DNA from 3 places in the Leclercia pneumoniae genome. Region 1 is predicted to be linked to each of the others. Evidence: predicted binding sites of a transcription regulator. Region 1 holds the regulator's gene; each other region holds the start of a gene.

Region 1 (7,706 bases):
TCTCCGCGAAAGTCCTGCCTTAATCGCCCTTCACGCGGGCATTCTACGTCCGCGATGCGTTTTCCTCCCTGCGGAACCGCTATTTGCTGCTTATACTTGTGGCAAACACGGACACAAGCAGGGAGGACATAAGTGAAAAAGCTCACCGATAAGCAAAAATCCCATCTCTGGGAGCAGCTACGAAATGCCAATTTCCGGGCCAGCCGCCTCCTTGAGGGGGTCGACAGTCCACTGGTTACGCTTAATGCGGAAGAAGCGCAGGTGCGCCTTGAGGAACTCAGGAGGCACTATGAGCGATAAATACGGCGACGGTCGCGACCCTTATCTCTATCCCGGTTTGAATGTGATGCGTAACCGGCTGGGAATTCGCCAGGCCGAACGCCTTGCGCAGGCGGCCTATGAACTGACGGCTCTGCGCGCTGCAACTTTGCCCCTGGGGCCCTCTGCGCGCGGCTTGCCACATCTGTGCGCCATTCATCGCCATCTTTACCAGGATGTGTTTGACTGGGCGGGTGAGATTCGCGAAATCGATATTTATCAGGGGGACACCCGTTTTTGTCACTTCGCCTATATCGAAAAAGAGGGCAATGCCCTGATGCAGGATCTGGAGGATGAGGCGTACCTGGTGGGGTTGAACCCAGAGGAGTTTGTCGCACGCCTCAGCCATTATTATTGTGAAATTAACGTCCTGCATCCATTCCGTATCGGCAATGGTATTGCGCAGCGCATCTTCTTTGAACAACTGGCTATCCATGCGGGTTACCAGCTCAACTGGCGCGATATTGATCCCGAGGCCTGGGCGCAGGCCAATCAGAGCGGGGCGATGGGCGATCTCAGCGCGTTGCAGACCATCTTTGGCAAAGTGGTGAGCGAAGCGGGAGAATCTGAGTAAAATAGGGCGGCGATTGTTGACCCGGAGCCGCCATGATTTTACTGATTGATAATTACGATTCGTTCACCTGGAACCTGTACCAGTATTTTTGCGAGCTGGGGGCCAAGGTGGAAGTACGACGAAACGATGCGCTAACGCTGGCGGATATCGCTGCTCTGGATCCACAAAAAATCGTTATCTCGCCTGGCCCCTGCACGCCTGATGAGTCAGGGATCTCGCTTGAGGTCATCCGCCATTATGCCGGTAACATACCGCTGCTCGGCGTCTGCCTCGGCCATCAGGCCATTGCTCAGGTATTTGGCGCGAGCATTGTCCGTGCAGCAAGGGTCATGCATGGTAAAACCAGCCCCATCACCCATAGCGGGACCGGCGTTTTCCAGGGGCTAAACAACCCGCTCACCGTGACCCGCTATCACTCGCTGTTAATTGATCCTGCTACGCTTCCCGCCTGCTTTGAGGTCACCGCCTGGAGTGAGACGCAGGAGATCATGGGTATCCGCCATCGTGAGTGGGATCTGGAAGGCGTCCAGTTCCATCCGGAGAGCATTCTTAGCGAACAGGGGCACCAACTGCTGGCTAATTTCCTTCATCGTTGATTTTTAGTTGCCACAAAGTGATTCTTTAAGCATATTTCGTGATTATATTTTCACTTCCTGTTTTTGCTAAAAAAAGGGTGGGGTTACATGGCAACTGAACAATCTGCAATTACACGCGCGACATTCGACGACGTCATTCTGCCAGTTTATGCACCGGCTGAATTTATCCCGGTTAAGGGGAAAGGGAGCCGCGTCTGGGATCAGCAGGGGAAAGAGTACGTTGATTTCGCCGGCGGGATTGCGGTTACCGCGTTAGGCCACTGCCACCCGGCGCTGGTAGAGGCGCTGAAAACTCAGGGCGAGACCCTGTGGCACACCAGCAACGTCTTCACCAATGAACCCGCCCTGCGCCTGGGACGTAAGATCATTGATGCGACCTTTGCCGAACGTGTGTTGTTTATGAACTCGGGGACCGAAGCCAACGAAACTGCCTTTAAACTGGCCCGTTACTATGCCTCTACCCGCCATAGCCCCTACAAAACCAAAATCATCGCTTTTCATAATGCCTTTCACGGGCGGTCGCTATTCACGGTTTCCGTTGGCGGCCAGCCGAAGTATTCCGATGGATTTGGCCCGAAACCGGCTGACATCATCCATGTTCCCTTCAATGATCTGCATGCGGTGAAGGCGGTGATGGACGATCATACCTGCGCCGTAGTGGTGGAGCCGATTCAGGGCGAAGGCGGCGTGACGGCGGCGACGCCGGCGTTTCTGCAGGGGCTGCGCGATCTGTGCGACCAGCATCAGGCGCTGCTGGTCTTTGACGAAGTACAGAGCGGCATGGGCCGAACCGGCGAACTTTTCGCCTATCAACATTACGGCGTGACGCCAGATATTCTCACCAGCGCTAAAGCGCTGGGCGGCGGCTTCCCGATCAGCGCGGTGCTCACCACGCAGGATATCGCCTCCGCATTCCACGTGGGGTCTCACGGCTCTACTTACGGCGGTAATCCGCTTGCCTGCGCTATTGCGGGCGCGGCCTTTGATATTATTAATACGCCCGAGGTGCTTAGGGGTGTGCACGCGAAGCGTGAACGCTTTGTAAAACAGCTGCAGCAGATCGACGAGCAGTATGATGTTTTCAGCGAAATCCGTGGGATGGGGCTGCTGGTCGGTGCTGAGCTTAAGCCGCAGTTTAAAGGGCGGACGCGTGATTTCCTGCACGCTGCGGCGCAGGAAGGGGTGATGGTCCTCAATGCGGGCCCGGACGTGATGCGCTTTGCCCCTTCGCTGGTGGTGGAAGATAACGATATTGACGAGGGGTTGAGCCGTTTTGCCGCCGCGGTGAAGAGCGTGGTCCAGGCCTGATCAGTACGGCGTCCGCTTTAAAATACGGGTTAACCAGACACCGTGATGCGGACGTTGACGCCATGCCACCGACGAAATGGTGTGCATGGTGCTCAGATGCCCCAGTATGCGTTGTAGATGCTGCTCCAGGGTGCTCATCGGCCCGTGGGTCAGCGTCTCCGGCGCTTCCAGAATATTGGCGTCGCCACTCTCTCCCGGCGCGTCATAATCCAGCCGCTGCTGACAACGCTGCAGCGCAATTTCACAAGACTGCAGATAGCGCTCGGCCAGATCCGGCGTCAGCATGGTGTGTTCCCGTGCCAGCGTCGTCATGGCATTGATATGTTCTACGATGAACTGGCTGTGCGTGACCCACAGCTTCATGTCGGCCAGGTAGTGTGAATTGAACCCCGGTTCCTGCATCGCCTGATTCAGCGAGTTGAACAGGGCGTTGTGCGCCTGGTTCACCTTCATGCGCTGCCAGGCAAGCGGTGTTGGCTGAGGGTCACTGCTCAGGATCAGGCGAATAGCCTCCTGGTCGGCTTCCAGCGCATCGTGGGCGTTCTGTCGTAGCAACCCGCTTTGCCACTGCGGCCACAACCACACCATGCCGCCAAAAGCGATTAAACAGCCTATCAGCGTGTCTGCGAGACGGGCGATGATAAATTGATCGCCGTTCAGCGTGAGGAGCTGCAGCGTGTATACCGCGGTCACCGTAAAGCCGACCGTCGCCCAGCCGTAGTTTTTACGAATGATCAGGTAGCTCACCAGCGTAATCAGCAGCATGCTCAGTAACGTAAAGCCCTCCGGCACGTGGAAGTGCAGCGTGGCACCCGCGATAATCAGCCCTGCCAGGGTACCGCCTGCCCGGTGGAATATGCGTACCCGCGTCGCCCCGTAGCCGTTTTGCGTGACCAGCAGAACGGTCATAAGGATCCAGTAGGGCTTCGGTAAATGGAGGGCCATCCCCATCAGGCTGGCGATGCTGAGCATGACGCTGATGCGTGCGGCATTGCGCAGCGCGGAAGACTTGAGCGACAGATAACTTTTCAGCGCCGGGAAGAGCGGCAGACGTTTTTGCTTATCGGCCATCAGGTCGCGCGAGTAGAGCGGACGCTGGGTACGTAGTACGCGGGCGATGCGGCTAAAGTGCCAGGCACAGAACTGCCCAACCGGGTTTTCCGGGTGCTGCCGGGCGATTTTCTCCAGCGCGCCCAGCTGCTTGTCCATGCTGAAGCGGGTGGGGTAGCGGTGATAGAGAATATTATCCGAGAGTACACGCAGGCGTGCGGCGACGGTCTGGGCATTCCATCTGATCACGGCTTCGGCGTGGCTGCGTTCCACCAGCTTTTGCACCTCTTCCGGGTGATGCAGGCTGACGGAGATATGCTCCTGCAAGTCGAGCCCGACCTGGAAGGTTCGCAACAGACGTTTGTATTCGTGATTTCTGTTAGCTGCCAGCATGTGTAGCTGCTGATAACACTGGCTGATAAGATCCACCACCTTCTGCTGGCGGGCCAGCAGCGGCGGCAGGGATTTTTCCGGGTCGGTATGCTGGGTGAGCAGGGTATATTTCGCTTCGCAGTAGTCAGCGAGCTGGCGGTACAGCAAGCTCAGCGATTCCCGCAGCGGCTGTTCGCGCCACATCCAGAACCAGAACCAGTTAAATAGCCCATACCAGAGCGTGCCCAGCGTATAGATCAGCAACGGCTCCCACACCGGCATATTGCCCGCCAGGCTCAGGGTAAAGATGGCGGCAATCAGCGAGGCGGGTAGCAGCCTGGCATGCAAAGAGCTGATCTCTGCCGTCACCCCTAGCGTCATCGCCAGCAGGGTGAGAATCAGGGGCAGGGGGATGTCGCGGGCCAGAAGTAACTGGACGGCGAGACTACAGCCGGCAAAGAGCGAGCCGCCAACGATCAGACGTTTGAAAAAGCGTTTATGGGGGGTATCCAGCCCTGCGATGTTGCAGCAGGCAGGCACGAGAGAGAAGAGCAGACCCTGTTGCAGGTGGCCGAGAATCAGACCGACGGCCACAGGAAGACACAGCACCAGCGTTTGTCGAAGTGCGTAGTTAACTTCCGGGTGATAAATCAGCCTGCGCCACATAGATGCCAGAGACAAAAACGGCGTGACATCTTGCGATGGCACGCCGTTCTTTCGGAATTAACGCGTCCCGTAAACCACGATCGTTTTACCGTGGGCGGAGATCAGGTTCTGATCTTCCAGCATTTTCAGAATACGGCCAACGGTTTCGCGGGAACAACCCACAATCTGACCAATCTCCTGACGGGTGATTTTGATCTGCATACCATCCGGATGGGTCATCGCGTCAGGTTGTTTTGCCAGATTCAGCAGCGTCTGAGCGATACGGCCGGTCACGTCCAGGAAGGCGAGGTTACCCACTTTCTCAGAAGTCACCTGCAGGCGGCGTGCCATCTGCGAGGAGAGGCGCATCAGAATGTCCGGGTTCACCTGGATCAACTGGCGGAACTTCTTGTAGGAGATCTCAGCCACTTCACACGCGGTTTTTGCCCGTACCCAGGCGCTACGTTCCTGACCTTCTTCAAACAGGCCCAGTTCGCCAATAAAGTCGCCCTGGTTCAGATAAGAAAGGATCATCTCTTTCCCTTCTTCATCTTTGATCAACACGGCCACGGAGCCTTTAACGATGTAATACAACGTTTCCGCTTTTTCACCCTGGTGAATCAGCGTGCTCTTCGATGGGTACTTATGAATGTGGCAATGAGACAAGAACCATTCGAGAGTCGGGTCTGTTTGCGGTTTGCCAAGCACCATGCGCTGTTATCCTCTGTTATAAGCTGTCTCCAGAGCCGGGATGGACGCCTTCACTCTGGGGTTGCAATCGAATTCTTCCCCATTCCTGGGAATCGGGCTGTCACAATATTCAGCAGCCTGTAATGTGTGATGTCCTCTGCATACATGCGTAATGTCAATGTATTACTGTAGCATCCAGACTGTTTTAGCATAGCTTTAGCCGCCTGTCTCCTGGTGTCTCGCTTCAGCTTGATACAGGTCGCCTTCCGTTGCCAGAATTGTTACTGGCGCGTAATCTGTCAGGAAAATTGCAACTTCGGAGTTAACTACAATGCAAGCGCGTGTGAAATGGGTTGAGGGCTTAACGTTCCTGGGCGAGTCGGCTTCAGGGCACCAGATTTTGATGGACGGCAACTCCGGAGATAAGGCGCCAAGCCCGATGGAGATGGTGCTGATGGCCGCTGGCGGTTGCAGCGCAATTGATGTGGTTTCTATCCTGCAAAAAGGTCGCCATGAGGTGACAAACTGCGAAGTGAAACTGACCTCGGAACGCCGTGAAGAGGCGCCGCGCCTGTTCACGCATATCAACCTGCACTTCATTGTCACGGGTAAAGAACTGAAAGACGCGGCGGTCTCCCGCGCCGTGGATCTGTCAGCAGAGAAGTATTGCTCCGTGGCGTTGATGCTGGAGAAAGCGGTGAATATTACGCATTCGTATGAGGTGATCGAAGCGTAATTTATCGGGCATCGTGCGTGTTGATGCCCTCACCCTAACCCTCTCCCACAGGGAGAGGGACCAGGCTTATGCGATCTTCTTCCCTTCCATCAATCTTTGCACCAGCGGCGTCATAATCAGCTCCATCGCCAGCCCCATCTTCCCGCCCGGCACGACCAGCGTATTCATGTGCGAAATAAATGAGCCCTGCAGCATCGCCAGCAGCCAGGGATAGTCGATATCCTCCAGGTTGCGGAAATGGATCACCACAAAGCTCTCATCCAGAGAGGGGATGGCTTTAGCCGCAAAGGGGTTAGAGGTGTCCACTGTAGGGACGCGCTGGAAGTTGATGTGGGTGCGCGAGAACTGCGGCGTCAGGAAATTGATATAGTCTTCCATCGAGCGCACCACGGAGTCCATCACCGCCTCACGCGAATGTCCACGCTCGCTGGTATCGCGGGTCAGTTTCTGAATCCACTCGAGGTTAACGATAGGCACCACGCCCACCAGCAGGTCAACATGGCGCGCCACGTCGTGCTGTGGCGTGACCACGCCGCCGTGCAGCCCTTCGTAAAACAGCACATCCGTCGGCTCCGGCAGCGGCTGCCAGGGGGTGAAGGTGCCCGGCACCTGATTCCAGGGCACCGCTTCGTCATAGGTGTGCAGGTATTTGCGTGACTGTCCTTTACCGCTCAGGCCATACTCGAGAAAGGTTTGCTCCAGCAGGCCGAAATCGTTCGCTTCCGGGCCGAAATAGCTGATGTGCTTACCCAGATCGCGCGCTTTACGAATGGCCATGTCCATCTCAGGACGGGTGTAGCGGTGAAAGCTGTCACCCTCGACCTCTGCGGCGCTTAAATGAAGCTGAGAGAAGATTTTACGAAAGGCGAGGCTGGTAGTGGTGGTGCCTGCACCACTCGATCCTGTGACGGCAATAACCGGATGTCTGGCGGACATAGCAACTCCCTGAGTAGAAAGATGAAGCGATTAACCGCGAAATTGATTGCGGGGCATGACGTTGACGGTTTCATGTAGCTCGGACCACACGATCAGTACCTCGCCGTTTTGCAGCTGACGCTTAACATCGGCCACTTTCTGTTCGAGCGTGCGTTCTTGTTCACCATAATCTGTGCCTTCACGTAACACAAAGCTTTCAATCAGATTATCCAGCGTTTCGGGAGCCAGATCTTGCCAGGGAATGATCATAGTTTCGGTTCCAGGTATGTTGTCAGCCAGTCAGGAATACGGGTTTCCAGCCACATCTGTGGACGACGCAACGTGCCGCCAACAAAGCCGACGTGGCCGCCGTGCTCGGTCAGTTGATAATGGACGTTAGCGGGCAAAAATTCCTGCGCCGGGATGGAGTGATGATCCATAAAGGGATCGTCTTTAGCATGAATAATCAGCGTTGGCTTGGTGATCTTACTCAGTACGGGCA
Region 2 (7,706 bases), 190 kb from region 1:
AGCAGTGCCCTCCATGTGAGGAGTCGTCTGATCGGGCGCCTGGGTGCCACAGCCTGCAAAAATCAGCGCGGCAACTACAAGGGGAAGGCTGCGCGTGACTTTGTTACGAAGAAACGTTAAGGGTACCATACTGTATCCAGTGATATTTTTTTACGCATGCTCAATATTAAATCGGCAATACGGATGAAACAATGAAACAACACGAAACGGCAGATAATTCTCAGGGTCAACTGTATATTATACCTACTCCCATCGGGAATTTGTCTGATATTACCCAACGTGCACTCACCGTATTGCAAAGCGTTGATTTAATTGCCGCTGAAGACACTCGCCATACGGGATTACTGCTACAGCATTTCGCTATCAGTGCGCGGTTGTTCGCGCTGCACGACCATAATGAGCAGCAAAAGGCAGAGACGCTGGTCGCGAAGCTGAAAGAGGGGCAGAACATTGCCCTGGTATCAGATGCCGGCACGCCGCTCATCAACGATCCTGGATATCACCTGGTGCGTACCTGCCGGGAAGCGGGCATCCGCGTAGTGCCACTGCCTGGTCCCTGTGCCGCCATCGCGGCCTTAAGCGCTGCGGGTCTGCCTTCCGATCGTTTCTGCTATGAAGGTTTCTTACCGGCAAAATCCAAAGGCCGCCGCGACGTACTTAAAGCGCTGGAAGCCGAGCCGCGCACGCTTATTTTCTATGAATCCACCCACCGCCTGCTGGAGAGCTTAGAAGATATGGTCGCCGTCTGGGGAACGTCGCGCTACGTGGTGCTGGCACGCGAGCTCACCAAAACCTGGGAGACGATCCATGGCTTGCCCGTCGGCGAACTGCTGGCGTGGGTTAAAGCCGACGAGAACCGTCGTAAGGGCGAGATGGTACTGATTGTGGAAGGCCACAAAGCCGAAGAGGACGCGCTGCCTGCCGATGCGCTGCGCACCCTGGCGCTGTTGCAGGCCGAGCTTCCCCTGAAGAAAGCCGCCGCGCTGGCTGCCGAAATCCACGGTGTGAAAAAGAATGCGCTGTATAAATACGCCCTGGAGCAGCAAGGGGAGTAAGCGGTGAGCCGGTATCACACCGGCCAGCCTCAATCTGGCCGTTGAGATCGCTTAACGGCTGGACACACTCGGCCGGCATCTTGCGCTGAATGCAGAATAAAAAAAGCATGGCCGAAGCCATGCTAAGCAAGGTTTACTGCCAACTCAGGTAACCGGCGCCGGGTTAAACACCGCCAGTTGATTGTGCAAGCCCCACTGGTCAGAGAAGGTTTTCTTACGGCCGCTCGCCACATCAAGAATAAAGTGGAACAGCTTCCAGCCCACATCCTCAATGCTCTCTTCACCGGTAGCGATGGTGCCAGCGTTGATATCCATTAAGTCAAACCAGCGGTTTGCTAACTCGGTGCGGGTGGCCATCTTGATCACCGGAACCGCCATCAGGCCGTACGGGGTGCCGCGTCCGGTGGTGAACACCTGTACGGTGATACCGGAGGCCACCTGCTGCGTGCCGCAGACGAAGTCGCTCGCCGGGGTCGCTGCGTAGATCAGACCACGTTTGGTTGGGCGCTGACCCGGGGACAACACTTCCACAATGGCGCTCTGGCCAGATTTGGCAATCGAGCCGAGGGCTTTCTCCACCACGTTTGCCAGGCCGCCTTTTTTGTTGCCCGGAGAGGGGTTAGCGCTGCGGTCGGTTTTACCCATATCAAGATAGTTGTCGTACCAGGCCATCTCTTCCAGCAGACGTTTACCCACCTCTTCATTGACGGCGCGTGGGGTCAGCAGATGGATTGCGTCACGCACTTCCGTGACCTCAGAGAACATTACCGTGGCGCCGCAGCGTACAAACAGGTCCGAGGCGTAGCCGACCGCCGGGTTCGCGGTCACGCCTGAAAACGCATCGCTGCCGCCGCACTGGGTACCCACAACCAGCTCGGAAGCCGGACATGTTTCACGCTGGCGTTGATTAAGTTTCGCCAGATGGCGTTCGGCCACCTGTAAAATGTCGTCGACCATCGAACGGAAGCCTACGTGCTGCTCGTCCTGCAGACGCACGATACTGGCGTCATCCACCGGAATAGCCTGCACATCTTCGGTGCCCATCAGCAGTTTTTCTGGCTGCAGTTTTTCACAGCCGAGCCCGATGACCATCACCTCGCCGCCGAAGTTGGGGTTCAGGGCGATGTTATGAATCGTCCGGATGGGGACGATGGCCGCCGGGGCGTTGATCGCCACGCCGCAGCCGTACAGGTGGTTAAGTCCTACCACGCCATCGACGTTCGGGTATTTGGGCAGGAGATCACGCTCAATGATTTTCACTACATAATCCACCACGCCTGCTACGCAGTGTACGCTGGTGCTAATGCCGAGCAGATTTTTTGTACCTACGCTGCCGTCTGCGTTGCGGTAGCCTTCAAAGGTGTAACCCTCGAGCGGCGGCAGCGGCTCCGGCACGCGGGTCGCCAGCGGCAGGGTATTCAGCGGTGGGGCTTTTGGCAGTTCGACCAGTGATTCATCGATCCAGCTGCCCTGTGGAATAGCACGCACCGCGTAGCCAATAACTTCACCGTAACGAACAATTTCGCCTTTCGCCGGAATATCCACCAGCGCCACCTTATGTCCCTGCGGGATATGCTCAATCAGCTCTAGTCCGTCCGGGAAGCGGGTTCCTGCTTTTAACCCATAATCGTTAACAATAATCGCCACGTTATCGGTGTCATGCACCTTTATATAAAACGCCGTCGGCGACTCTTGACGAATTTCGATGTCGGCCATTGTTCAGTATTCTCCAGCGAAGTTTTAGATATTAAAAGTCGATAAGAGGATGCTTATTTTCTTATTGTCAGAAATAAAGTCTCGGTCTTGTTGAATAAAGAATGTCAGGACTCCGGGAATAAAAATGTGATCATGATCACTCATCGGGGAGAGAGAGCGCCGCGACTGGCGGGTTATGCGTAAATCTGTGCATCAGCGCCCAGGATGTTGTGCATATGCTCAATATATTATTCGTTATTGGCGTGATAATTGAGCTTTAACACAATGTGCAGGTTGCGTCTGATGTTTATACTTATTCTCGATTTCATTGTATCTGGTTAATTAATTGATATTACCTGCTGTCTAAAATAACCAGGGAAACTTCTTCTTAAAATAATAAAAAGTATAGCGATGTGCCCGAGGAATTATATATGAGCCTGGATACTGCTGTAGAAACGAAAAAGGGTATTCATACCCGTCATTTAATATTGCTGATTATTTTTATTGTGACTGCGGTTAACTACGCTGACCGCGCGACCTTATCGATTGCCGGGACGGAAGTGGCAAAGGAGCTGCAGTTAAGTGCCGTGTCGATGGGATACATCTTCTCCGCATTCGGCTGGGCTTATCTGCTGATGCAGATCCCGGGCGGCTGGCTGCTGGATAAGTTTGGCTCCAAAAAAGTCTATACCTACAGTCTGTTCTTCTGGTCCCTGTTTACCTTCCTACAGGGCTTTGTCGATATGTTCCCGCTGGCCTGGGCCGGTGTGTCGATGTTCTTCATGCGCTTTATGCTCGGCTTCTCGGAAGCGCCCTCCTTCCCGGCAAACGCCCGTATCGTGGCTGCCTGGTTCCCGACCAAAGAGCGTGGCACCGCATCGGCGATCTTTAACTCTGCGCAGTACTTCTCGCTGGCGCTGTTCTCCCCGCTGCTGGGCTGGTTGACCTTTGCCTGGGGCTGGGAACATGTCTTTACCGTTATGGGTGTCATTGGCTTTGTGCTGACCGGCATGTGGGTGAAGTTCATTCACAACCCGACCGACCATCCGCGCATGTCTGCTGAAGAGCTGAAATTCATCTCTGAGAATGGCGCCGTGGTCGATATGGATCACAAAAAGCCCGGCGACAAAGCAGCGAATGGTCCAAAGCTGCATTATATCAAGCAGTTATTGACTAACCGCATGATGCTGGGCGTCTTTTTTGGTCAATACTTTATCAACACCATTACCTGGTTTTTCCTCACCTGGTTCCCTATCTACCTGGTGCAGGAGAAGGGGATGTCGATTCTGAAGGTGGGCCTGGTCGCCTCCATCCCTGCGCTGTGTGGTTTTGCCGGTGGTGTTCTGGGCGGTGTGTTCTCGGATCACCTGATTAAACGCGGTATGTCACTGACGCTGGCACGTAAATTACCTATCGTGCTCGGGATGCTGCTGGCCTCGACCATCATTCTGTGTAACTACACCAATAACACCACTCTGGTGGTGATGCTGATGGCGCTGGCATTCTTTGGAAAAGGCTTTGGCGCGCTGGGCTGGCCCGTTATCTCCGATACCGCGCCGAAAGAGATTGTCGGCCTGTGCGGTGGGGTATTCAACGTATTCGGTAACGTAGCGTCAATCGTCACTCCGCTGGTGATTGGCTATCTGGTAAGTGAGCTGCATTCGTTTAACGCGGCGCTGGTCTTCGTAGGCTGTTCGGCGCTGATGGCGATGGTCTGCTACCTGTTCGTGGTAGGCGACATCAAACGTATGGAATTGCAGAAATAAGCAAAGGTATAAGCGATGAGTAACGATATCTTCCCGAACAAATTCAAAGCTGCGCTGGCGGCAAAAGAGATTCAAATCGGCTGCTGGTCTGCCCTGGCGAGCCCCATCAGCACCGAAGTGCTGGGCCTGGCAGGTTTCGACTGGCTGGTACTGGACGGCGAACATGCCCCGAACGATATCACCACCTTTATTCCTCAGCTGATGGCGCTGAAGGGAAGCCACAGTGCACCGGTCGTGCGCGTGCCGACCAACGAGCCTGTGATCATCAAGCGCCTGCTGGATATCGGGTTTTACAACTTCCTGATTCCGTTTGTGGAGAGCGAAGAAGAGGCGGTGCAGGCGGTGGCCTCTACCCGTTACCCGCCGGAGGGGATCCGTGGCGTATCGGTTTCTCATCGCGCCAACATGTTTGGCACCGTGCCGGACTACTTAGCGCAGTCCAACAAAAACATCACCATCCTGGTACAGATTGAAAGCCAGCAGGGGGTGGATAACCTGGACGCTATCGCCGCCACCGACGGTGTAGACGGTATCTTTGTCGGGCCAAGCGATCTGGCCGCCGCTTTTGGTCACCTGGGTAATGCCAACCACCCGGACGTACAGCGTGCTATTCAGCATATTTTTGCCCGCGCCAAGGCACACGGTAAGCCGTGCGGCATTTTGGCGCCGGTTGAGGCTGATGCCCGTCGCTATCTGGAGTGGGGCGCAACCTTTGTCGCCGTAGGCAGTGACCTGGGCGTATTCCGTTCCGCCACGCAGAAATTAGCGGATTCCTTTAAAAAATAATCACCACTGAGAGAAAGAGAGAGACGCAATTATGACGATGAAAGTTGGTTTTATTGGCCTGGGTATCATGGGTAAACCAATGAGTAAAAACCTCATCAAAGCAGGTTACTCACTGGTGGTTGCTGACCGTAATCCCGACGCTATTGCGGATGTGATTGCCGCCGGGGCAGAAACAGCCGCCTCTGCGAAAGCCATTGCAGAGCAGTGCGATGTGATTATCACGATGCTGCCAAACTCCCCGCACGTAAAAGAGGTGGCGCTGGGTGAAGGCGGCATTATTGAAGGGGCGAAGCCGGGCCTGGTGGTCATTGATATGAGTTCTATCGCCCCGCTGGCGAGCCGCGAAATCAGCGAAGCGCTGAAGGCGAAAGGCGTAGATATGCTGGATGCGCCGGTCAGCGGCGGTGAACCGAAAGCGATCGACGGCACCCTGTCCGTGATGGTGGGCGGCGATAAAGCGATCTTCGACAAATATTATGACCTGATGAAAGCGATGGCGGGCTCCGTGGTTCATACCGGCGAAATCGGTGCCGGTAACGTGACCAAGCTGGCGAACCAGGTGATCGTCGCGCTGAACATCGCCGCGATGTCCGAAGCGCTGAGCCTGGCAACCAAAGCAGGAGTTAACCCGGACCTGGTCTATCAGGCAATTCGTGGCGGCCTGGCGGGCAGTACCGTGCTGGATGCGAAGGCACCTATGGTGATGGATCGTAACTTCAAGCCTGGCTTCCGTATCGATCTGCATATCAAAGATCTGGCGAACGCGCTGGATACCTCTCATGGCGTAGGGGCGCAGCTGCCGCTCACCGCAGCGGTTATGGAGATGATGCAGGCGCTGCGTGCAGATGGACTGGGCACGGCGGATCACAGCGCAATTGCATGCTATTACGAAAAACTGGCGAAAGTGGAAATCACGCGCTAACGAAGAAGGGCGCGGGGACGCGCCCGGTATTTCTGCCTCGAGCGGTAACAGGCTATAACTATGAAAATCGTAATTGCCCCTGACTCTTACAAAGAAAGTCTCTCCGCTACCGAGGTAGCGCAGGCAATAGAAAAAGGATTTCGGGAAATTTTCCCCGACGCAGAATATGTCACTGTTCCGGTCGCCGACGGCGGCGAAGGCACGGTTGAAGCGATGATCGCCGCCACTAACGGCGCGCTACAGCACGCTGCCGTCACCGGGCCACTGGGTGAAACGGTGAATGCCTGCTGGGGTATCTCTGGCGATGGCACCACGGCTTTTATCGAGATGGCGGCGGCCAGCGGCCTGGCGCTGGTGCCTCCGGCACAACGTAACCCCTTAACAACCACCTCTCGCGGTACCGGGGAGCTGATCCTCGCTGCGCTGGATAAAGGGGCGCGTAATATCATTATTGGCATCGGTGGCAGTGCCACTAACGACGGCGGCGCGGGCATGGTCCAGGCACTGGGGGCCCGGCTGGTGGATGCTAATGGCACCGACATTGGTTATGGCGGCGGAAGCCTGGTGGCGCTGAATCATATTGATACCAGCGGCCTCGACCCGCGCCTGAAGCATTGCGCTATCCGCGTGGCCTGTGACGTGACCAACCCGCTGGTGGGGGAGACGGGCGCCTCGAGGATTTTCGGCCCACAGAAAGGGGCGACGGAGGCGATGATTGTCGAGCTGGATACCAATCTTGAGCACTTCGCCGACGTGATTAAAGCATCGCTGCGTATCGACGTGAAAAATATGCCGGGTGCCGGCGCGGCAGGCGGTATGGGCGCGGCGCTGACCGCCTTCCTTGGTGCGGAACTGCGTAGCGGCATCGAAATTGTCACCCAGGCTCTGCATCTGGAAGAACATATCCACGATTGTACGCTGGTAGTCACTGGGGAAGGGCGCCTCGACAGCCAGAGTATTCACGGCAAAGTGCCGGTGGGCGTGGCAAGCGTGGCCAAAAAATATCATAAACCGGTGATTGGTATCGCCGGCAGTCTGACCCGCGACGTCGCGGTGGTGCATCAGTATGGTATCGATGCCGTATTCAGCGTGCTGAACAGTATTGGGACGCTGGAAGAGGCCTTCCGTAACGCATCGGATAATATTTATCGCGCTTCGCGCAATGTTGCCGCCACCTTAAGGGTGGGGATGCACACGCGAGGGTGACAGCGGGGCGCAAACCCTCTATACTTCGCGCCGAAGCTGACCAGACAGTCGCCGCTTCGTCGTCGTCCCTTTCGGGGGAGACGGGCGGAGGGGAGGAAAGTCCGGGCTCCATAGGGCAGGGTGCCAGGTAACGCCTGGGGGGGAAACCCACGACCAGTGCAACAGAGAGCAAACCGCCGATGGCCCGCGCAAGTGGGATCAGGTAAGGGTGAAAGGGTGCGGTAAGAGCGCACCGCGCGGCTGGTAACAGTCCGTGGCACGGTAAACTCCACCCGG
Region 3 (7,706 bases), 740 kb from region 1:
ATATGGAACGACATTTTCTGCAAACTGTGCCAGACAATGCCCCTTATGAGCATGACTACGAAGGCGATGACGACATGCCTTCGCACATCAAATCGTCTCTGATGGGCGTCTCGTTAATGCTGCCGCTGCATAAAGGGCGGATACAGTTGGGCACATGGCAGGGAATCTGGCTGGGGGAACATCGCATCCACGGCGGCTCGCGCACGATTATCGCCACCATCACGGGGGAATAAAGATGACCATTTCGGAGATATTACAGTACTGCATGAACAAAACCGGCGCGGAGCAGAGCGTGCACAGCGACTGGAAAGCCACCCAGATTAAAGTGGCGGATGTCCTGTTCGCGATGGTGAAAGAGGTCGAAGGGCGACCGGCGGCGTCACTGAAAACCAGCCCGGAACTGGCAGAACTGCTGCGTCAGCAACACAGCGATGTCCGTCCCAGTAAACATCTGAATAAAGCACACTGGAGCACCGTCTATCTCGATGGTTCGCTACCGGATTCGCAAATTTACTATCTGGTGGATGCCTCGTATCAGCAGGCAATTGAGTTGCTGCCGGAAGCGACCCGACAGCAACTTTCAGTGTGATGACTACAGCATCGGCTTAAGGAAACGCGCGGTGTGCGAGGCTTCGCACTCCGCGACGGTCTCTGGGGTACCGGAGACCAGGATCTCACCGCCGCCGCTACCGCCTTCCGGACCGAGGTCTACAATCCAGTCCGCGGTTTTGATCACGTCAAGGTTGTGCTCAATGACCACAATGGTGTTGCCCTGATCCCGGAGCTGATGCAGTACGTCGAGCAACTGCTGGATATCCGCAAAGTGCAGACCGGTGGTCGGCTCATCGAGAATATACAACGTCTGACCGGTACCACGTTTAGAGAGTTCACGCGCCAGCTTCACGCGCTGAGCTTCACCGCCGGAAAGGGTGGTTGCCGACTGCCCCAGGCGAATATAGGTCAGACCCACATCCATCAGCGTTTGTAGTTTACGCGCCAGCGCCGGTACGGCATCGAAGAACTCACGCGCCTCTTCGATGGTCATATCCAGCACTTCGTGGATGGTCTTGCCTTTGTACTTAATCTCCAGCGTTTCGCGGTTATAGCGTTTGCCTTTGCACTGATCGCAGGGGACGTAAATATCCGGCAGGAAGTGCATTTCAACCTTGATCACGCCGTCGCCCTGACAGGCCTCGCAGCGGCCGCCGCGAACGTTAAAGCTGAAACGTCCAGGCGTATACCCACGCGAACGTGATTCCGGCACACCAGCAAAGAGTTCACGCACGGGCGTGAAGACGCCGGTATAGGTCGCCGGGTTGGAACGTGGCGTTCGCCCGATAGGGCTCTGGTCGATATCGATCACCTTATCGAAGTGTTCCAGACCTGAAATTTCGCGATACGGTGCCGGCTCCGCCAGGGTCGCGCCGTTAAGCTGCGTCTGTGCAATAGGGAACAGCGTATCGTTGATCAGCGTCGATTTACCGGAACCGGATACCCCGGTGATGCAGGTAAACAGCCCAACCGGCAGCGTCAGCGTCACATCTTTCAGGTTATTGCCGCGCGCGCCGGTCAACTTAAGCACTTTTTCCGGATCCGCCGGAACGCGCTGTTTTGGCACGTCGATTTTACGCTTACCGCTCATGTACTGGCCGGTCAGCGATTCGGGCACCGCCATGATGTCGTTCAGGGTACCTTCTGCCACGACCTGGCCACCATGTACACCCGCACCGGGGCCAATATCGATCACGTGGTCGGCAGCGCGAATGGCGTCTTCGTCGTGCTCGACCACAATCACCGTGTTGCCGAGGTTACGCAGGTGAATAAGCGTGCCCAGCAGACGTTCGTTATCGCGCTGGTGCAGGCCGATGGAGGGCTCATCCAGTACGTACATCACCCCAACCAGCCCTGCGCCGATCTGGCTGGCCAGACGGATACGCTGGGCTTCACCGCCGGAGAGGGTCTCTGCGGAGCGAGAAAGCGTCAGGTAGTTCAGACCCACGTTCACCAGGAATTTGAGGCGATCGCCAATCTCTTTCAGCACTTTTTCCGCGATTTTTGCTCGCTGACCGGAGAGCTTCAGGTTGTTGAAGAAGTCCATCGCGTGGCCGATGCTCATGTCTGAGATGGTCGGCAGCGGGGTATTTTCAACAAAGACGTGGCGCGCTTCACGACGCAGACGTGTGCCGTCACAGGTGGCGCAGGAGCGGTTGCTGATGAACTTCGCCAGCTCTTCTCGCACCGCGCTGGATTCTGTCTCTTTGTAGCGGCGCTCCATGTTGTGCAGCACCCCTTCAAAAGGATGGCGTCGCACGGAAGTATCACCGCGGTCGTTCATGTACTTGAACTCGATGTTCTCTTTAGCGGAACCGAACAGGATCACTTTGTGCACGTTTGCGCTCAGGCTGGCCCAGGGGGCTTCAACGTCGAACTTATAGTGCTCAGCCAGCGACTTCAGCATCTGGAAGTAATAGAAGTTACGCTTATCCCAGCCGCGTATCGCGCCGCCAGCCAGCGACAGCTCCGGATTCTGGATCACGCGGTCCGGATCGAAGTACTGCTGCACGCCCAGGCCGTCACAGGTTGGGCAGGCGCCAGCCGGGTTGTTAAACGAGAACAGACGCGGCTCAAGCTCGCGCATGCTGTAACCGCAAATCGGGCAGGCGAAGTTGGCGGAGAAGAGCATCTCTTCCGCTTTGGTATCGTCCATATCTGCCACCACCGCCGTACCGCCGGAGAGATCCAGTGCGGTTTCAAACGACTCGGCCAGACGCGTTGCCAGATCTTCACGCACCTTAAAGCGGTCGATAACCACTTCGATGGTGTGTTTCTTTTGCAGCTCTAGCTTTGGCGGATCGGAGAGATCGCACACTTCTCCGTCAATACGGGCGCGGATGTAACCCTGGTTGGCCAGGTTTTCCAGCGTTTTTGTGTGCTCGCCTTTACGCTCTTTGATAATGGGAGCCAGCAGCATCAGGCGTTTGCCCTCTGGCTGCGCCAGTACGTTATCCACCATCTGACTGACGGTTTGCGCGGCCAGCGGCACGTCGTGGTCCGGGCAGCGTGGCTCACCAACGCGGGCATACAGCAGACGCAGGTAATCATGGATTTCCGTGATTGTCCCTACCGTCGAGCGCGGGTTGTGCGAGGTAGATTTCTGCTCGATTGAGATGGCCGGCGATAGCCCTTCAATATGGTCTACATCCGGCTTCTCCATGAGCGACAGGAACTGACGCGCATAGGCTGAGAGTGATTCAACGTAACGACGCTGCCCTTCGGCATATAAGGTGTCGAAAGCCAGAGAAGATTTGCCAGAACCCGACAACCCGGTCACGACGATCAGTTTGTCGCGAGGGATGACGAGGTTGATATTCTTGAGATTGTGGGTGCGGGCGCCCCGAACTTCGATCTTATCCATTCACCTTTCCCGGTTGGAACACGGAATGCCTGGTTTGTTTGAAGGACAACCGGCATAAACGGCTAATTATGACACAAATTAACCTGTTTGAATATACAGTATTGGAATGCAAATTCCGGCGGGTTGTGTAACAATGTCAAGCTCGCGAGAGTTTTCTGGACCCGCCACGCAACTATGCAAATTGACGCGTGGAAATGGTACACTCGCGCGTTTACACTATTAAGAAACGTATTCAGGAGACACGATCATGGCCAGCAGAGGCGTAAACAAGGTGATTCTCGTCGGTAATCTGGGCCAGGACCCGGAAGTACGCTACATGCCGAGTGGTGGTGCAGTTGCCAACATTACGCTGGCTACTTCCGAATCCTGGCGTGATAAAGCGACCGGTGAGATGAAAGAGCAGACCGAATGGCACCGTGTCGTGCTGTTTGGCAAGCTGGCAGAAGTGGCCGGCGAATATCTGCGTAAAGGTTCTCAGGTCTACATCGAAGGCCAGCTGCGTACCCGCAAATGGACCGATCAGTCCGGCGCAGAAAAATACACCACTGAAGTGGTGGTGAACGTGGGCGGCACCATGCAGATGCTGGGTGGCCGTCAGGGCGGCGGCGCACCGGCGGGTGGCGGTCAGAACCAGCAGCAGGGCGGTTGGGGTCAGCCTCAGCAGCCGCAGGGCGGAAACCAGTTCAGCGGCGGCGCACAGTCCCGTCCGCAGCAGCAATCTGCTCCGGCACCGTCCAACGAACCGCCAATGGATTTTGACGACGACATTCCGTTCTGATTATCCGCATTTGCGATGCACATAAAAAAACCCAGACCATGTCTGGGTTTTTTATCGCTTATTTTCAGCATCAGGTGTACATCATCGGCCAGTCTGGCGGGGTATGGCTCATTGCCTCTACCATGATCTCTTTTACGTTATTCCAGATCACTGCCGCATCGATCAGCGTGATACCCAGTAACCCCGTCGCAAACCAGCAGGCAGCAGCGACACCCAGGAAGGTGCTAATCACCGCCAGCCCCGCGTAATCTGCTTTCCGGAACTGGATATTCAGCGTGCTGGCCAGAAACATCAGTACAGCGCTAAACAGCGGCCAGCGCAAAAGCACTACGCCGGTAGTAAGGGTTGCCATAAAACCGATCCTCAAAATGAACGTCGCCGGAAATAGCGATATTGCTCACAGAGGTGGCAAACTGGCTATCGGCAGACTTAGACACACAACAATGAAACAGCGTTTCTCGTTACACAAGATGTGTGAAATATATCACATTTGTTCTTTTATTCGCCAGTAGCGGAGCGCAAAAAAACGGCATCTTTTTAGCCATTTTAATTGCATGGTTATTAGGGCCAAATAAATATATCTTCGCTTGCTAAGCGACCTGTTTCACAGGTGTTTCCAGCGAATTCATCATGATAGATAAACTTGCACAGCAATAAGCAATTTGTGCAATATTTACAGGTATTAAAGTATGGATTATGCTTGAACGGACAAAAAAATTTACTCGTAATAAATAATTCAGGTATTTGAATTTTCTGGCTTTTATTATTTAACTGTTATTTTTTCAATACACACGCGTCCTTAAATGGCATCGAAAAGCAAATAATTAAGGTATTGCTTTTCCAATCCTGACTTATTCGTTGCGGTCATTCTCTCTTATTTAATGAGCGCGAATAAACGATGAATGAATCATATCGCGAGATCGTTAATGACAGTACGGTGGCCCTGCGCACGCTGGCAAAACTTATGCCCCAGTTGTCTTCGCAATCAACGTTGCTGGAGTTGCTTGAGACAATTAACCACGCCTTTGGCGCCCGCCTGAGCTGGATTACCGTCGATGATGAGAACGGCCTACAGCAGATAGTCAGTGCTGGCGAGCACCCTGTTGCAGCGACATCACCGCGCGTGGCGTGTCATTTACTGGAAAGACAACATGGGTAAACACCTCTTTTCTGACCGCCATCCCGGTTATACCCAGCTGCAAAGCGGCGTACTTTGCAAAATCACCCCTCACGGTCACCTCTGTAGCGGCTATTTTTTCCTCGGTTTTTCTGATCCGCAGACGCCACTCTCTGTGCTGAAAGATATCGTGGTGATCCTGGTGGAAAAGCTGAAAGACTATTTTGTCGAAATTATTGCGCGCGAACGTACCGCCATTGAGATGCAGCGGGTCGTCACCCAATACCAAACCCTTTTCGAACGTGCCCCAGTGCTGATGAATTCATTCGATCGCCGTAGCCGCTACGTGCTGTGGAACGCCGAGTGTGAAAAGGTCTTTGGCTGGAAAATGGCCGAGCTCAATGAGCATGCCGATCCGCTGGCGCTCTTCTATCCCGATCCTGAGGTTCGCCGGCGGGTGCGTGAATCCGTCAATACGGTCCCGCTAAATGATATATACGAATGGCACCCGGTACGCCGGGATGGGGCACAGCTGACCATTCTCTGGTCGAATATCTTATTGCCGGACGGTTCAATCCTTAACATTGGGCTGGATATTACTGAGCGTAAGCGCGTCGAGAAACAGCTGGAGAAAAAGGCGACCACCGATGATTTGACCGGCTGCTTTAATCGATCGGCTATTCTTCAGCAGCTCACCACCGCGCTCGAGGTCAGTCATGGTCTCGCAGCCGAAACTCCCTTTTGCGTGGTGATGTTTGATTTGGATTTCTTCAAACAAATCAACGATCAATGGGGCCATCTGGTCGGCGATCGGGCGCTGGTACACTTTTGCGAACGCATCCGCGAGATGACCCCGGCCGACGCCGCACTCGGGCGGGTGGGCGGAGAAGAATTTCTGCTCTTGATGCCAGGCACGCACAGCGACGCGGCGCTGCAGCTCTCACTCATGCTGCATCAGACGCTGTTGACCCGGCCGTTACAGGTGGGCACCAGGGCGCTCACGCTCTCCTTCAGTGCGGGGATAGTAGAGGTGATGGGCGGTGGACATGATACTTCCTCATTACTCATTCGCGCCGATAAAGCACTTTATGATGCCAAGCGGGCAGGAAGAGGAAAAACAATCGTCGCCGTTGATTATTTATAAATCACTCAACTCTGTTGAATGGGTAAATAGCCAGAACTGACATCACCCGATTGTGCTTTTTTCATGCTGTCAGTAGTTTGACTTAATCAGCGATCCGCTGTGGCGTAATCGAAAAAATCTGCCGTCGGTGCTGGAAAATTATTTAACTTAATAAAAACTGAACGCATACTTTTAGTTTGGCTTACGGACAAATATTATCGTCATAACCAAATATTAGGATTTTGATGATAAAAGTCAGTTGCTAACTTCGCATGATTCATGCAACGTAATCACCTGTTTATCAAAGCATCCGGCCTTCAATACTACAGGCACATTAAAAGCATGGATATAGGGCGGAAACGAATCATAGCGCGCGCGGCAAGGTGCTGAGAGGTGTGGGGATCATCATGGTAGTTTTACTACCGGTGATGCTTGCGCTTTGGTTTGCCCAACTGCGTGCTGTTTCAGAAACCCGTAATCAATTGCGCTCTTTCGCACAGCTTGCCTTAGATAAAACTGAACTCGTCATTCATCAAGTGGATTTAGCGCGCAATGCCGCTGAACACTATCAGGGTAATGTTTGCTCGCCTGCTCACCGCCAGTATATTTTGAATATTGTTCGCGGGCGTCTCTATATTGCTGATTTAATCTATGCCGAAGGGCGTGAATTTCGCTGTTCCACCGTATTGACGCCCGCCACAGCATATACCATCCCACACGCCAATTACACGCGTAAGCCTGATGTTGCTATATATTATTTCCGCGATACGCCCTTCTTTGCGGGATATAAAATGACGTATATGCAGCGCGGCAATTATGTGGTGGTGGTGAATCCGCTCTCATACAGTGAAGTAATGTCAACCGATCACTCCCTGGCGTGGGGTATATTTGATACGGTCACCAATGCTTTTTTCTCGGTCAGTGAAAACGCGGATAAAAATTTATTAAAAACGCTGACTGGCGATAAGGAAACCACGTTTCAGGAGGATGGCCGTTTTTACACCATCGTTCATTCAGAAAAGCGCCCCGTTGCGGCAATTGTTTCAACTACCAATCAGCGTTTCTACGATGTGCTTTACCACGAAGCCACATTAACGCTGCCGCTGGGAATGATCTGTAGCGTCATCATATTATTAGTCTGGTCGCGAACTCGCCGTGAATTAAATTCGCCGGGGCGTTTATTGCACCGGGCGTTAAATAATCGCCAGCTTTGCGTGCATTATCAGCCAATTATCGATATCAAAAATAACGAGTGTGTAGGCGCGGAAGCGTT

Evidence for each region. The regulator CRP, encoded in region 1, controls carbon source genes, mostly activating them, when cyclic AMP is high. The targets are predictions, from matches to a motif close to ATGTGANNNNNNTCACAT.
Region 2: the regulator CRP is predicted to act here: its motif matches at 2,896-2,913, upstream of garD (galactarate dehydratase).
Region 3: the regulator CRP is predicted to act here: its motif matches at 4,666-4,683, upstream of JZ655_RS01325 (YjcB family protein).

The regions. Positions count from the first base shown of each region.
Region 1 covers NZ_CP071383.1:3,933,272-3,940,977, reverse strand. Annotated here, with positions in the region: gene ppiA (peptidylprolyl isomerase A) at 1-23, shown strand, start outside; gene JZ655_RS19215 (YhfG family protein) at 133-300, shown strand; gene JZ655_RS19210 (putative adenosine monophosphate-protein transferase Fic) at 290-892, shown strand; gene pabA (aminodeoxychorismate synthase component 2) at 925-1,488, shown strand; gene argD (bifunctional acetylornithine/succinyldiaminopimelate transaminase) at 1,576-2,796, shown strand; gene JZ655_RS19195 (YccS/YhfK family putative transporter) at 2,797-4,884, opposite strand; gene crp (cAMP-activated global transcriptional regulator CRP) at 4,942-5,574, opposite strand; gene JZ655_RS19185 (OsmC family protein) at 5,885-6,289, shown strand; gene JZ655_RS19180 (phosphoribulokinase) at 6,356-7,225, opposite strand; gene JZ655_RS19175 (YheU family protein) at 7,256-7,474, opposite strand; gene JZ655_RS19170 (hydrolase) at 7,471-7,706, opposite strand, start outside.
Region 2 covers NZ_CP071383.1:3,739,375-3,747,080, reverse strand. Annotated here, with positions in the region: gene JZ655_RS18155 (penicillin-binding protein activator) at 1-129, opposite strand, end outside; gene rsmI (16S rRNA (cytidine(1402)-2'-O)-methyltransferase) at 192-1,055, shown strand; gene garD (galactarate dehydratase) at 1,200-2,771, opposite strand; gene garP (galactarate/glucarate/glycerate transporter GarP) at 3,182-4,516, shown strand; gene garL (2-dehydro-3-deoxyglucarate aldolase) at 4,532-5,302, shown strand; gene garR (2-hydroxy-3-oxopropionate reductase) at 5,334-6,224, shown strand; gene garK (glycerate 2-kinase) at 6,285-7,430, shown strand; RNA gene rnpB (RNase P RNA component class A) at 7,463-7,706, shown strand, end outside.
Region 3 covers NZ_CP071383.1:282,159-289,864, forward strand. Annotated here, with positions in the region: gene JZ655_RS01305 (secondary thiamine-phosphate synthase enzyme YjbQ) at 1-233, shown strand, start outside; gene JZ655_RS01310 (MmcQ/YjbR family DNA-binding protein) at 236-589, shown strand; gene uvrA (excinuclease ABC subunit UvrA) at 593-3,415, opposite strand; gene ssb1 (single-stranded DNA-binding protein SSB1) at 3,663-4,193, shown strand; gene JZ655_RS01325 (YjcB family protein) at 4,264-4,545, opposite strand; gene JZ655_RS21305 (hypothetical protein) at 5,092-5,352, shown strand; gene JZ655_RS01330 (GGDEF domain-containing protein) at 5,345-6,454, shown strand; gene JZ655_RS01335 (EAL domain-containing protein) at 6,841-7,706, shown strand, end outside.